DNA from 3 places in the Cupriavidus sp. MP-37 genome. Region 3 is predicted to be linked to each of the others. Evidence: predicted binding sites of a transcription regulator. Region 3 holds the regulator's gene; each other region holds the start of a gene.

Region 1 (5,083 bases), 790 kb from region 3:
CGACATCGGTGGTGTTGGGCTTGTAGCGCACCCGCTCGCCGATGCCGCGCGCCAGCGCCAGCAGCGCATCGATGTCATGCCCCGCCGCCAGGAACGGCGCGGCAAACGCCTGCATCTCGGGCGGCGCCGTGGTCAGCGGCGTGCTGCCGAGGAAGTACAGCGGCGACACCCGCGCCTCGCCATCCGGCGGCGCGTCGCAGAACGCATGGTGCCCGTCGCGGTCGAGCTCGCCATGCGGCGGCAGCACTTCGACTTCGCCGCTGGCTTCGATCGCGATGGTGGTGGCCGGCCCGGCCACCGTGAAGTTGTGCACGATGTTGCCGAAGCCGTCGCGGGCCGCCGACGGGTTGCCCGGCGTCGACAGCTGCCAGTAGTCAACGGTCTGCAGCGGACCCGAGCGCGGCTGCAGCCGCACTTCGTGCACGCTGCGCCGCACCGGTTCGGCGTAGCGGTAGACGGTATGGTGGTGGATCTTGTATTTCACGGTATCAGGGCGCGGCGGCACGGAGGCAGCCGGTGGCCCGGCTCAGGCCGCCTGCAGCGGCACCAGGAAGTCCCGGCTGATGCCGTTGCCGAGGTCGCCGATGCGCTCCAGGAAGCTGGTCAGGTACGCATGCAGGCCGACGGCAAAGATATCGTCGATACGTGCGTACTTCAGGTCGGCGTGGAGTTTACCAGCCTGCCGCTCGGTTTCCGCCGAATGCTGGTTGCGCACCGTATGCAGGATGGACACCACCTCGTCCATGCTCGACACCAGCGAACGCGGCATGTCCGGGCGCAGGATCAGCAGCTCGGCCACGCGCTGCGGCGTGATCACCGCGCGATAGACCTTGCGGTAGACCTCGAAGCCCGATACCGAACGCAGGATCGCCGCCCAGTGGTAGAAGTCGTTGGGGCCGCTCTGGTCAGGTTCGGCCCCCGGCCCGGCGCCATTCCGAGCCTCTCCGCCGTCCCCGCCGGAAGAGGTCTGGAACTTGACGTCGAGTATGCGCGCGGTATTGTCGGCGCGCTCCAGGAAGGTGCCCAGGCGCATGAAGTGGAAGGCATCATCCTTGAGCATGGTGCCGAACTGCACCCCGCGCGCCAGGTGCGAGCGGAACTTGACCCATTCGAAGAAACGCGCCGGGTCTTCCTTCAGCACGCCGTCGGCGATCAGGCGCTGCACCTCCAGCCAGGTGGTGTTGACCGTTTCCCAGACCTCGGTGGTGAGCGAGCCGCGCACCGCGCGCGCGTTCTCGCGCGCCGCGCGCAGGCAGCTCATGATGGACGAGGCATTGGTCATGTCGCGCACCATGAAGTCGATCACGTCGTCGCGCGACAGCAGGCCGTACTTGTGGTCGAAGACCTCGGTCAGTTCCGAGATATCGAGCATCGCCCACCAGCCCTGCTCTGCCACTTCCGCCGATTGCGGCAACAGCGAGGTCTGGTAGTTGACGTCGAGCATGCGCGCGGTGTTCTCGGCGCGCTCGGTGTAGCGGGCCATCCAGAACAGGTGGTCGGCGGTGCGGCTCAGCATGTGGGCTCTCCAAGATCGGCGTTCATCGTTCCAGCACCCACGTGTCCTTGGTGCCGCCCCCCTGCGAGGAATTCACCACCAGCGAACCCTCGCGCAGCGCCACGCGGGTCAGCCCGCCCGGCACCATGCGCACCTCCTTGCCCGACAGCACGAACGGGCGCAGGTCGATATGGCGCGGCGCGATGCCGGCCTCGACGTAGGTCGGGCAGGTCGACAGCGCCAGCGTGGGCTGCGCGATGTACTGCCCGGGCCGGGACCTGACCACCTCGCGGAAGGCATCGATCTCGGCGCGCGTCGCGGCCGGGCCGACCAGCATGCCGTAGCCGCCGGCGCCGTGGGTTTCCTTGACCACCAGTTCGCCCATATGGTCCAGCACGTACTGCAGGTCATCGGCGCGCCGGCACATGTAGGTCGGCACATTGCTGAGGACGGCCTCTTCGCCGAGGTAGAAGCGGATCATGTCCGGCACATACGGGTAGATCGACTTGTCGTCGGCGACGCCGGTGCCGATCGCATTGCAGATGGTCACGTTGCCGGCGCGGTAGACCGACAGCAGCCCGGCGGCGCCCAGCGCGGAATCGGGACGGAACGCGAGCGGATCGAGGAAATCGTCGTCGACGCGGCGGTAGATCACGTCGATGCGTTGCGGGCCCTGCGTGGTGCGCATGAACAGGTGGTTGTCCTCGACGAAGAGATCGCTGCCTTCGACCAGCTCCACCCCCATCTGCTGCGCCAGGAAGGCATGCTCGAAGTACGCCGAGTTGTACATGCCGGGCGTCAGCACCACCACGGTGGGATCGGCGATCGCCTGCGGCGAGACCCCGCGCAGCATGTCGAGCAGCAGGTCGGGATAGTGCGCCACCGGTGCGACGCGGTTGCGCGCGAACAGGTCCGGGAACAAGCGCATCATCATCTTGCGGTTCTCGAGCATGTACGACACGCCCGACGGCACGCGCAGGTTGTCTTCCAGCACGTAGAACTCGCCCTCGCCGGCGCGCACCACGTCGATGCCGGCAACATGCGCATAGACGTCGTGCGGCACGTTGACGCCGAGCATCTCGGGCCGGTACTGGGCGTTGTTGTAGATCTGGTCGGGCGGGATCACGCCGGCGCGGATGATGTCCTGGCCGTGGTAGATGTCATGGATGAAGCGGTTCAGCGCGGCCACGCGCTGGCGCAGGCCTTTTTCAAGCAGCGCCCATTCGCTCGCCGGGAAAATGCGCGGGATCACGTCGAACGGGATGGTGCGCTCGGTGCCGCTGTTGGCCTCGTCCTTGTCGCCGTAGACGGCAAAGGTGATACCCACGCGCCGGAACACCAGGTCGGCCTCGGCGCGCTTGTTGGCCATCGTGCCTTCGGTCTGGCGCGCCAGCCATTCGGCGAAATGCCGGTAGTGCGGGCGCACGGCGCCGTCAGGCAAGGCCTGTCCCGCGTGGATCAGCGCCGGCGCGCCGTCATTGCGCCAGTCCAGCATCTCGTCGAAGTACCGCGCCGCCATGATGGCCGCTCCTCCATGTCGCGGGCTGCCGCCGCAGCCGCGCGCGTGCGCGCCGCTGCGGGCCGCCCTGGTTGCCCTGGCTGTCGTGCCGTGCGGCGGCGCCGGTTGGCGCAGGCCGCGGTGATGCCGTCGAGTCACTGGCCCTTCCAGCATACCCGCGCCGGCGAAAGCCGCAAGGTGGCCCGGCGGGCCGCCTATACCTTCGGCATCGGCACGAAGCCAGGCTAGCAAGATGCCTGCCAGCGCACGCAAAAAAGCCGCCGGCAAGGCCGGCGGCCGCAGTTGTGCCGTAGGAAAGATGGAAGTCGCGCCCCGGACCCATGCCCCGTGGCGCGCGATGGCGGCAGGTCAGCGCGCCGCGCCGGCGCCCTGCCGTACGGTGGCTCCGAGGATGGTGTCGACTAGCACCTCGGGCGGCTGGCGGATATCGAGCGTGAGCGCGTCGCCGGGTTCTTCCAGCGTATCGAACTGGCTTTGCAGCAGCTCGGGGTTGAAGAAGTGCTCGGTGCGCGCCGACAGGCGCTGGCCGATCAGCGACGCATCGCCCTTCATGAACACGAAGGTCACGCCGCCATCGGGCGGGGTCAGCCGGTCGCGGTACGCCTGGCGCAGCGCCGAGCAGGTGAACACATGGGTGCGGCCTTCGGCCCGGGCCGAGTCGATGGCCGCGCGCATCGCCGCCAGCCACGGCCAGCGGTCTTCGTCGGTGAGCGGGATGCCGGCGTGCATCTTGGCCTTGTTGGCATCGCTGTGGAAGTCATCGGCGTCATGGAAGCCGCAGCCCAGCCGCTGCGCCAGCAACTGGCCGACCGTGGTCTTGCCGCTGCCGGAAACGCCCATCAGGATATAGATCATGTCTGCTCCGTCGGTCTTGGTATCGGATGGTGGTGCCATCCTTGTCGGTTCCTTGCGTGTCCTGATGGGTCCGGCCGAATGCGGTTACGGCGCGCCCCAAGGACCTCGCGGGGCGCTGTGGTCCCCGCGGGAAACTTCACGATAGAAAATCGGCCTCTGGCCAGGCTATTGTGCGACGGATCGCACCGCGGCGGTATCGCCGTGGTCGCCCGCGGCGCCGGCATCCATCTCGGACAGGTCGAGTGCGCTGGCGCCCTCTTCCGCGATCCGTGCGTGGCGCCGGAACAGGCCGAACAGGCCGCGCCCCAGGCTGAACTGCGCGAACCGGTCAGCCGGCGCGCGCGCCGGCGCGCGCGCCGCGAATTCGCTTTCGTCGCCCAGCCATTGCAGCGTGCCGGTTACGGCGTCGACCCGGATGCGGTCGCCATCGCGCACGCGCGCCAGCGCGCCGCCCGCCAACGCCTCCGGGCCGACGTGGATCACCGCCGGCACCTTGCCCGAGGCGCCGGACATGCGGCCGTCGGTCACCAGCGCCACCTGGTGGCCGGCGTCCTGCAGCGCGCCCAGCACGGGGGTCAGCCGGTGCAGTTCCGGCATGCCGTTGGCATTCGGCCCCTGGAAACGCACCACTGCGATCAGGTCGCCGCCCAGTTCGCCGGCATCGAACGCCGCCTGCAGCGCCTCCTGCGAATCGAACACCCGCACCGGGGCTTCGACCACGCGGTGCTCCGGCGCCACGGCCGAGACCTTGATCACGCCGCGGCCCAGGTTGCCCTGCATCAGTCGCAGGCCGCCCTCGGTGGAGAACGGCGCGGCGGCCGTCGCCAGCACCTGCGGGTCGCCGCTCTGCGCGGCGCCGTCGCGCCATTGCAGCACGCCGTCGCTCATCACGGGTTCCTGCGTGTAACGGGCCAGGCCCGGGCCGGCCACGGTCTGCACGTCCTCGTGCAGCAGGCCGGCCTGCAGCAGTTCGCGGATCACGAAGCCGGCGCCGCCGGCGGCATGGAAGTGGTTCACATCGGCCGAGCCATTGGGATAGACCCGCGCCAGCAGCGGCGTGATGCGCGACAGCAGGTCGAAGTCGTTCCAGTCGATCATGATGCCGGCGGCGCGCGCCATCGCCACCAGGTGGATGGTGTGGTTGGTGGAGCCGCCGGTGGCCAGCAGGCCGACCATGGCATTGGCGATGGCGCGTTCGTCGACGATGCGCGCCA
Region 2 (5,083 bases), on a different replicon from region 3:
GGACCGATGTGCCAGCCGTGCGGCAGGCGCTGGCGCGCCGCCTCGAGCAGCGGCAGCGCATGGCGCTGCGTCGCCAGCGCCGACAGGCCATCGGCAATCACGAACACCACATCCGGCGCCTGCGCCGGCCGCACCGCGTCCAGCCGCGCGCGGCTGGCGTGGTCCAGGCGCCGGCCCAGGTCCGGGCGGCGCAGGTAGTGCTCGCGGTCCGGCGCCGCGCTGTGCACGGCCGCGTGCGCCAGCCCGGCCGCCTCCAGCGCCGCGGTGACGGTGCCGACCTCCAGCGCCAGGTGCACCGCGTCGCGCGCCTGCGCATGGGCCAGGCCGAAGGCCAGCACGGCGTCGGTGGGCTGGCTGTGGCCGGTACGGCCCAGCGCAATGCGCGCGCGCGTGAAGCGGCGCAGCCGTTGCCACGGGTCGGCTTCGGCGGGATCGGGACTGACGGGAGCCTGGCGTTTGGCCGTCATCGCAGCGCCTTACAAGGTGTGGGCCATCTGCAGCAGCGGCTGGCGCGCGGCCGGCTCCAGCAGCCGGCCGGCGCCATCGGCAATGCCCATGCGCTGCAGCCAGGCCTCGAATTCCGGCGCCGGGCGCAGCCCCAGCACTTCGCGCAGGTACAGCGCATCGTGGAACGAGGTGCTCTGGTAGTTCAGCATGATGTCGTCGGCGCCGGGCACGCCCATGATGAAGTTGATGCCGGCCACGCCGAACAGCGTCAGCAGCGTGTCCATGTCGTCCTGGTCGGCCTCGGCGTGGTTGGTGTAGCAGACGTCGCAGCCCATCGGCACGCCCATCAGCTTGCCGCAGAAGTGGTCTTCCAGACCGGCGCGGATGATCTGCTTGCCGTCGTACAGGTACTCCGGCCCGATAAAGCCCACCACGGTATTGACCAGCAGCGGCGAGAACGCGCGCGCCACCGCGTAGGCGCGCGCCTCCATGGTCTGCTGGTCGACGCCGTGGTGCGCGTCGGCCGACAGCGCGCTGCCCTGCCCGGTCTCGAAATACATCAGGTTGTCGCCCACGGTGCCGCGCGCCAGCGCCTGCGCCGCGTCGTGCGCCTCGGCCAGCAGCGACAAGCTGATGCCGAAGGCCGCATTGGCGCGCTCGCTGCCAGCCACGGACTGGAACACCAGGTCCACCGGCGCGCCCTGGCCGATCGCGCGCAGCGTGTTGGTGACATGGGTCAGCACGCACGACTGCGTGGGGATGTCGAAGCGGCTGCGCAGCTCGTCGATCATGCGCAGCAGCGAGACGATCGCGCCGAGGTTGTCCGAGGCCGGATTGACGCCGATGGTGGCATCGCCGCAGCCATAGAGCAGCCCGTCGATGATCGACGCGGCGATGCCCTTGGGATCGTCGGTCGGATGGTTGGGCTGGAGCCGCACCGCCAGCCGTCCCGGCAACCCCACCGTGCTGCGAAAGCGCGTGACCACCTGGCACTTGCGCGCCACCGCGACCAGGTCCTGGTTGCGCATCAGCTTGCTGACCGCCGCCGCCATCTCCGGCGTGATGCCCGGCGCCACCCGCGCCAGCATGGCGCTGTCGGTCTCATGCCGCAGCAGCCAGTTGCGCAGGTCGCCCACGGTGGTGGCGCCGATCGCGGCAAAGGCGGTGGCGTCGTGGCGGTCATGGATCAGGCGCGTGACCTCGTCGTCCTCATAGGGCACCAGCGCTTCGTTGAGGAAGCGCGTCAGCGGCACCTCGGCCAGCGCCAGCCTGGCCGCCATCCGTTCCTGTTCGCTTTGCGCGGCAAGGCCCGCCAGCGCGTCGCCGGAGCGCGCCGGGCTGGCCTTGGCCAGCAGCGTGCGCAGGTCGGCGAAGACGTGGCGATGGTTGCCGATGGTATGGGTGTAGGCCATGCGTTGCGTTCCCCGGGCTTGGCGGCAAACAAGGACAGCGCGGCGCACCACCGGCCGCGCACGGATTCCCCCTAATATAGACACCCTTTGCGTGTGCCGATATGCCAACATCGGCACCAGGTCGCGGCGGCACAGCCGACTGACGCAGCCATTACATCTGGATCGGCGAGAATCCAGGAATCTTTTCAGCAAATTGCATGCCGGAGACACCGATGAAAGACCCCGAACCGACCGCCACGCCGCGCCTGCCGCCGGCCGCGTGGTACAGCGTCGGCACCGTCGCCTACCTGCTGACCGCGCTGGCGCTCTGGACCGTGCTGCATGCCAACCTGGTGGCGGCGCTGCTGTCCGGGCTGCTGCTGTATTCGCTGGTGGACGTGCTGGCGCCGCGCCTGAAGCGCCTGCACCAGCGCCACGACGCGCTCGCCGTGGCGATCCTGTCGGCGCTGATCCTGCTGGGGCTGACGCTGGCGGGCTGGCTGCTGGTGCGCTTTGTCAGCGGCGAGGGCAATACCCTGGACGGCCTGCTTAACCACGTCGCCGACATCATCGACCGCTCGCGCGGGCAACTGCCGCCCTGGGTCAGCGACGCGCTGCCCAACGGCGTCGACGAACTGGCCAACACGCTGATCGACACGCTGCGCGAGCACGCCGCGACGGCGCAGAAGCTGGGCGCCGAGGTGCTGCGCACGCTGGTGCATATCCTGATCGGGCTGGTGATCGGCGCGATGGTGGCGCTGTACCGCGCCGTGGCGCGTCCCAACCGGCGCCCGCTGGCGGCCGCGCTGGTGGCGCGCGCGCGCACGCTGCAGCAGGCGTTCTCGCAGTTCATCTTTGCGCAGATCCAGATCTCGGCGATCAACACCGTGCTGACCGCGATCTACCTGCTGCTGGTGCTGCCGCTGTTCGGCGTGCACCTGCCGCTGAGCAAGACCCTGGTGGTGATCACCTTCGTCGCGGGACTGCTGCCGGTGCTGGGCAACCTGATCTCGAACACGGCCATCGTGGTCGCTTCGCTGTCGGTGTCGCTGCCGATCGCGGTGGGCTCGCTGGTATTCCTGGTGGTGATCCACAAGCTGGAGTACTTCCTGAATGCGCGCATCATCGGCGCGCGCATCCAGGCGGCGGCGTGGGAACTGCTGATGGTGATGCTGCTGATGGAAACGCTGTTCGGCATCCCGGGCGTGATCGCCGGGCCGATCTTTTACGCGTACCTGAAGCGCGAGCTGGCCGGGGCCGGGCTGATCTGAATGCCGCGGCCGGCACGCCGGGCCGGTGGTAGGACCAATATCCGGTCCTGGACTCAGGTCCCGTCGTGCTCGACCCGGCTGCGCACGAAGTCGATATGGGTCTGCATCGCCGTGCGCGCCTCTTCGGGGCGGCGCGCGCAGATGGCGTCGCACAGCGTGCGGTGCTGCAGCAACAGCAGGTCCGAGGCGCCGTCGTCCTGTTCGCGCAGGCCGGTGCCGTTGATGGTGATGTGCTCGCGCAGCATGCCGATCACGCTGGTATGCAGGTGCAGGAACATGGTGTTGTGCGAGGCCTGCGCGATGGCGTCATGCAGCCGTGCGTCGGCATCGGCCTCGGCCTGCTTGTCGTCGGCGGCGCGCGCGCGTTCCAGTTCGGCCATCAGGGCGCGGATGCGCTTCACGTCGGCGGCATCCGCGCGCAACGCCGCGAAGTAGGCGGTGGCGCCCTCCAGCACGCGGCGGAACTCCAGGATGTCTTCGCGCAGCGCGGGATGGTCGGCCACCAGTTGCCCCCACGGCGAGGCAATGCCGGCACGCAGCTGGTCGGTGGCATAGACGCCCGCGCCCCGCCGGCTCTGCAGCAGGCCGCGCGCGGCCAGGCGCTGGATGGCCTCGCGCACGGTGTTGCGCGCCACCGCGTATTGCCCGGCCAGCTCGCGCTCGGCCGGCAGCCGCGTGCCGGGCGGCCAGGTGCCGTCGAGCAGCGCGGTCTCCATCCGTCGCATCACCGACTCCACGCGTCCGCGGGCGTGCCCGTGCCTGGCTGCCGTCATGCCGATTTCCTCGCTCCTGAACGGCGCGGCGTTCCTTGAAATTGGTCCGACCAATTTGAACCGCCGCGCGGAAGCGGGAATTATGCGCCCAAACGTGCGACCCAGCACGTGCGGAGCGAGACATGAAGGATCGTCAGTACCCCAGCGGCCCTGCCCCCACGCAGGCCTACCTGTTTGCCACCTGCCTGGTCGACCTGTTCGTGCCCGAAGCCGGCCTCGACGCCGTGCGCCTGCTCGAGCGCGAAGGCCTGACCGTGCATTTTCCGCGCGGCCAGAGCTGCTGCGGCCAGCCCGCCTACAGCAGCGGCAACCCTGACGCGGCCCGTGCGGTGGCGCGCGCGCAGCTCGACCTGTTCGGCCAGCCGTGGCCCGTGGTCGTGCCGTCCGGCTCGTGCGCCGGCATGATGCGCCACCACTGGCCGCTGCTCTTTGCCGACGATGCGGTGGCCGGCCCGAAGGCCCGCGAACTGGCCGGGCGCGTCTACGAGCTGGGCGAGTTCCTGCTGCACGTGCTGAAGGTGGACTTCGGCGCGGCCGCGCCCTCGGCCCAGCCGCCCGAGCGCATCGTGCTGCATACCTCGTGCGGCGCCCGCCGCGAAATGGGCACGCGCCAGCACGGCGTGGCGCTGGTCGATGCGCTGCCGGGCGTGACCCGCGTGGAGCATGAACGCGAGTCCGAATGCTGCGGATTCGGCGGCACCTTCTCGCTCAAGCACCCCGATATCTCCGGCGCCATGGTGCGCGACAAGGTGGCCTCGGCCTGCGCCACCGGCTGCGACCGGCTGGTCTCGGCCGACTGCGGCTGCCTGCTCAATATCGGCCATACCGCCGCGCACGACCGCGCGCCGTTGCAGGTGGAACACCTCGCCAGCTTCCTGTGGCGCCGTACCGGAGGTGCCGCATGAGCACGCCCGGCGCCCGTGAACGCATGCTCGGCCGCTTGCGCGCTGCCGCGCCCGTGCCGTCCCCGCACACCACCGAACTGGACCGCCGCATCGACAGCCATTTCGAAGCGCGCCGCCATGGCCCGCCAAAGACCGGCGCACGCGTCGCCGCGATGCAGGCCGCGCTGCAAGGCCTGCATGCCGAAGTCTGGTGCGCCGACGCCGGCGCCTGGCCGGCGATGCTCGCTGGCGAACTGGCCGGCGCGGGCGTGAAGCGCCTGCTGCTCGATCCGGCCACCACGGCCGGCGCGGCGCTG
Region 3 (5,083 bases):
GGGCCGTCCCCGGGCCGCGCGCCAGGGTCCTGAACTTCCGGTCCGGCGCCGCCGCGTACACGGCGCCGGCCGGCACGGCCCGCACCGCGCGCCGATTTCCGCGCAAACCGCACCATCACGCATCCAGACGCCCTCGAGCAACCCTGCCAACATGACCGCTTTCCTGACGACATCGTCCCGTCGACGCACCGCCCCGGCCCTGCTTGCGCTGGCCCTGGCCTTCGGCCTGCTGGCCCAGCCCGCCCTCGCCGAGCGCGCCGACCGCGACAAGCCGATGGTGCTCGAGGCGGACAACGCCAGCTATGACGACGTCAAGCAGATCTATACGCTGACCGGCAACGTGGTGCTGACCAAGGGCACCATGATCCTGAAGTCGGACGCCGCCGAGCTGCGCACCGACCCCGAGGGCTACCAGTTCGCCGTGGCCACCTCGAAGCCGGGCAAGCAGGCCTATATCCGCCAGAAGCGCGAAGGCGTCGACGAATACATCGACGGCTGGGGCGACCGCATCGAATACGACGGCAAGCAGGAATTCTCCAAGCTGATCGGCAATGCCCGCATGGCGCGGCTGCAGGGCGCCAAGCTGGTCGACGAGATCCGCGGCGCGGTGCTGACCTATGACAGCCGCAAGGAACTCTACACCGCCGCCGGCGGCGGCAGCGGCGATGCCGCGGCGGCCAACCCGTCCGGCCGGGTGCGCGCGGTGCTGTCGCCGCGCCAGGACCAGAAGTCCGGCACCGCGGGCGGCGGCTCGCCGCTGGACCTGAAGCCCGCTCCCGCGCCCGCCAACAAACCCTGACCGTACCCATGACCGATACCGCCACCATTGCCGAGAAGCCTGCCGTCGCAGCCAACGCCGTCCTGCCCGGCGGCAGCACGCTGGTCGTGCGCCACCTGAAGAAGCGCTATGGCTCGCGCACGGTGGTCAAGGATGTCTCGCTCGACGTGAAAAGCGGCGAGGTGGTCGGGCTGCTCGGCCCCAACGGCGCGGGCAAGACCACGTCGTTCTACATGATCGTCGGCCTGGTGGCGCTGGACGAAGGCGACATCGTGCTCGACGGCGACCACATCAGCGGGCTGCCGATCCACGAGCGCGCGCGCATGGGGCTGTCGTACCTGCCGCAGGAAGCGTCGGTGTTCCGCAAGCTCAACGTCGAGGAAAACATCCGCGCGGTGCTGGAGCTGCAGCTGGACCAGGGCAAGCCGCTGGCCAAGGCCGAGATCGAGCGCCGCCTCGATGCCCTGCTCGATGACCTGCAGATCGCGCACCTGCGCAACAACCCGGCGCTGTCGCTGTCCGGCGGCGAGCGCCGCCGCGTGGAAATCGCGCGCGCACTGGCGTCATCGCCGCGCTTTATCCTGCTGGACGAGCCGTTCGCCGGCGTGGATCCGATCGCCGTCGGCGAGATCCAGCGCATCGTCAGCTTCCTCAAGGCGCGCAATATCGGCGTGCTGATCACCGACCACAACGTGCGCGAGACGCTCGGCATCTGCGACCACGCCTACATCATCAGCGAAGGCACGGTGCTGGCCGCCGGCCAGCCCGAAGACATCATTGCCAATGACGCCGTGCGGCGCGTCTACCTGGGCGAAAACTTCCGCATGTAACACGGGCGGCTGCCCCGCGCGGGCGGCCATGGCTGCACGGCCGGAAGAGCCAGCGGCGATCACAGCGCATCAGCGATAGCAATTTCCGTTCCAACATCGGAAAGATGCGCATAAAATAGGTCGCATGAAACCGTCGCTACAGCTCCGCCTCTCCCAGCACCTGGCACTGACCCCGCAGCTGCAACAGTCGATCCGGCTGCTGCAGCTTTCCACGCTGGAATTGCAGCAGGAGGTCGAACAGGCGCTGACGGAAAACCCGCTGCTCGAGCGGGAGAACGACTGGATCGAAAGCCCGCTGCGCGTCGCGGCCGATGGCTCGGTCAACGTACAGAGCGCGCCCGCGCCCGCCCCGGCGGAGCCCCAGGGCAATGGGGACGCCCGCGCCGAAGGCGGCGCCGATGACAGCTACGGCGACAACAGCAGCGGCGACGACTACGGCAACGGCGACTGGAGCCTGGACGACTTCGCCCGCCGCCCGCAAGGCGACGAGGACGAAAAGACGCCGATGCAGCTGCGCGAGGCCGAGCCCACGCTGCGCGAATACCTGATGGAGCAACTGACGCCGCTGAAGATCTCGGCGCGCGACAAGGGGCTCGCCATCTTCCTGATCGAATCGCTCGACGACGATGGCTACCTGAGCGCCTCGCTCGAAGAGATCTGCGCGGAGCTGCCCGAAGAGCTCGAGTTCGATCCCGACGAAGTCCACGCCATCCTGACGCTGCTGCAGAGCTTCGATCCGCCCGGCGTGGGCGCGCGCAATGCCGCCGAATGCCTGGCGCTGCAATTGCGCCGCCTGACCCACCCGCAGCGCGAACTGGCGCTGACCATCGTCACCCATCACCTGGAACTGCTGGCGGTGCGTGACTACACGCGGCTGAAGAAGGCACTGCAGGTCGACGAAGTCGCGCTCAAGGCCGCGCATGACCTGATCCGCTCGCTGGCCCCGTACCCGGGCCACGCGTACAGCCGCCCCGAGGCCGATTTCGTTGTGCCAGATGTGTTCGTGCGCAAGGGCGGCGGCGGCTGGATCGCGCAGCTCAATCCGGATGTGATGCCGAGACTGCGCATCAACGACATGTACGCGCAGATCCTGCGCGGCGCAAAGGGCGAGACCGGCACCGCCGGGCTGCAGCAGAAGCTGCAGGAGGCGCGCTGGCTGATCAAGAACATCCAGCAAAGGTTCGACACCATCCTGCGTGTCTCGCAGGCCATTGTCGAGCGTCAAAAGAACTTTTTCACTCACGGTGAAATCGCCATGCGCCCCTTGGTTTTGCGGGAGATTGCCGATACACTGGGTTTACACGAGTCAACCATCTCCCGGGTGACGACCAATAAATACATGGCCACGCCGATGGGTACTTTCGAACTGAAGTACTTCTTCGGTAGCCACGTGTCCACCGAAACCGGTGGCGCGGCTTCATCAACGGCCATCCGCGCCTTGATCAAGCAACTGATAGGAGCCGAAGACCCGAGGAATCCCCTTTCCGACAGTCGCATCGCCGAACTGCTGGGCGAGCAAGGCTTCGTTGTCGCACGCCGCACCGTCGCCAAGTATCGCGAAGCCTTGAAAATCCCCGCAGTGAATCTCCGCAAGTCTTTGTAGCCGAGCCCACCGCCTGCCTGGTGAGGCTCTTTCAGAAGGAGAAGCGCTATGAACTTCAAGATCAGTGGACACCACCTGGACATCACGCCGCCTCTGCGTGAGTACGTGGAAACGAAGCTGGAGCGAATCGTCAGGCATTTCGATCAAGTCATTGGCGTTAGCGTGCTGCTCTCTGTCGACAATCACAAGGAAAAGGACCGGCGCCAGTACGCGGAAATCAATCTGCATCTCAAGGGCAAGGACATCTTTGTCGAGGCGCATCACGAAGACCTGTATGCAGCAATCGACGCACTCGTCGACAAGCTGGACCGTCAGGTGATTCGCTACAAGGATCGCGTGCAAGGCCACGACCGTGAAGCGGTCAAGTACCAGATGGCCGCAGCGCAAATGCAGCAATAAACCCATGCCCGGCGGCCCCGCAGAGGGCTGCTGAACCAGGATTCCACAGGCAAGCCGCGCCGCGAAGCGCGGCTTTTTTGCGCCCTGGTGCCGGCCTGGCTGTGGCGGCGGAGCCAACACTGTCACACATGGGAAACCGAGGTGTTCGCAAGCGCAGCGCCAAGGTGTATGCTGCGCCATACAAAGAGAGAGAGAAAATCGTGGCCGCGCCTGCTTGCGCTGCACCGCACAATGCGAGGGTAGCCCCTGCTCTATAATGGGCCGGACGTCTCCCCCGCCGCGCCGGCCGCGCCGGCTGCGGTCACGGAGCCAGCCGCTGCCCGGCGGAACGGTCCGCCCGCTAACTGAAATCCTGCGCATCGCCCATGAATCGTTTGGCCAAATTGCTGCCACCCGGCAACATCACCCTCGACGTCAGCGTCACCAGCAAGAAGCGTGTGTTCGAGCAGGCCGGGCTCCTCTTCGAGAACAACCATGGCGTGGCGCGCGCCATCGTGACCGACAACCTGTTCGCACGCGAGTCGCTGGGCTCGACCGGACTGGGCGCCGGCGTGGCGATCCCGCACGGGCGCATCAAGGGCCTCAAGCAGCCGCTGGCCGCCTTCATGCGCCTGGCCGAGCCGATCCCGTTCGAATCGCCGGACGGCAAGCCGGTGTCGCTGCTGATCTTCCTGCTGGTGCCGGAACAGGCCACGCAGCAGCACCTGGAAATCCTGTCCGAGATCGCGCAGCTGCTGTCGGATCGCGACATGCGCGAGGGCCTGGCGACCCTGCCCACGCCCGATGCCGTGCACGAACTGCTGATTGCATGGCATCCCTGATCCACTGATTCCCCAGAGCGGGCCGGCACCCAGACCGGGCAGGCGCCACGCGCTTCGCAGTCCGCCTTACCAGTCAACCCGCATGGAACTCACCGGCGTCACCTCCCAGTCCATCTTCGACGACAACGCAGCCGACCTCAAACTCTCGTGGGTCGCCGGCCTGGAGGGCGCGGACCGCGCCTTTGACGTGGAATTCGCCCGCGAAGCGACCTCCGCGGCAGACCTGGTGGGCCACCTCAACCTGATCCACCCGAACCGGATCCAGGTCCTCGGCAAACCCGAGATCACGTACTACCAGCGGCTGGACGACGAGACCCGCAAGCGCCAGATGGGCGAGCTGATCCTGCTGGAGCCGCCGTTCCTGGTGATCGCCGACGGCATGGAGCCGCCGCCGGACCTGGAACTGCGCTGCACGCGCTCGTCGACGCCGCTGTTCACCACGCCGGTGTCGTCCGCGGCGGTGATCGACCACCTGCGCCTGTACCTGTCGCGCATCTCGGCGCCGCGCGTGACCATGCACGGCGTCTTTCTCGACATCCTCGGCATGGGCGTGCTGATCATGGGCGAGTCGGGCCTGGGCAAGAGCGAACTGGGCCTGGAACTGATCTCGCGCGGCCACGGGCTGGTGGCCGACGACGCCGTCGATTTCGTC

The links. The regulator sigma-54, encoded in region 3, starts transcription at its own class of promoters, with help from an activator protein. The targets are predictions, from matches to a motif close to TGGCANGNAANCTGCTTT.
Region 1: LIN44_RS12300 (circularly permuted type 2 ATP-grasp protein) is a predicted target of sigma-54. The motif match lies at 3,239-3,256, and genes of this name have one in related genera.
Region 2: LIN44_RS23480 (ethanolamine ammonia-lyase subunit EutB) is a predicted target of sigma-54. The motif match lies at 2,045-2,062, and genes of this name have one in related genera.

Annotation. Positions count from the first base shown of each region.
Region 1 is NZ_CP085344.1:2,662,439-2,667,521, forward strand. It holds gene LIN44_RS12290 (transglutaminase family protein) at 1-484, opposite strand, end outside; gene LIN44_RS12295 (alpha-E domain-containing protein) at 527-1,516, opposite strand; gene LIN44_RS12300 (circularly permuted type 2 ATP-grasp protein) at 1,539-3,014, opposite strand; gene LIN44_RS12305 (gluconokinase) at 3,363-3,869, opposite strand; gene edd (phosphogluconate dehydratase) at 4,035-5,083, opposite strand, start outside.
Region 2 is NZ_CP085345.1:1,570,309-1,575,391, forward strand. It holds gene eutC (ethanolamine ammonia-lyase subunit EutC) at 1-467, opposite strand, end outside; gene LIN44_RS23480 (ethanolamine ammonia-lyase subunit EutB) at 477-1,859, opposite strand; gene LIN44_RS23485 (AI-2E family transporter) at 2,072-3,109, shown strand; gene LIN44_RS23490 (FadR/GntR family transcriptional regulator) at 3,163-3,882, opposite strand; gene LIN44_RS23495 ((Fe-S)-binding protein) at 4,005-4,787, shown strand; gene LIN44_RS23500 (LUD domain-containing protein) at 4,784-5,083, shown strand, end outside.
Region 3 is NZ_CP085344.1:3,455,391-3,460,473, forward strand. It holds gene lptC (LPS export ABC transporter periplasmic protein LptC) at 1-33, shown strand, start outside; gene lptA (lipopolysaccharide transport periplasmic protein LptA) at 152-799, shown strand; gene lptB (LPS export ABC transporter ATP-binding protein) at 808-1,608, shown strand; gene LIN44_RS15905 (RNA polymerase factor sigma-54) at 1,733-3,211, shown strand; gene hpf (ribosome hibernation-promoting factor, HPF/YfiA family) at 3,260-3,610, shown strand; gene LIN44_RS15915 (PTS sugar transporter subunit IIA) at 3,976-4,431, shown strand; gene hprK (HPr(Ser) kinase/phosphatase) at 4,514-5,083, shown strand, end outside.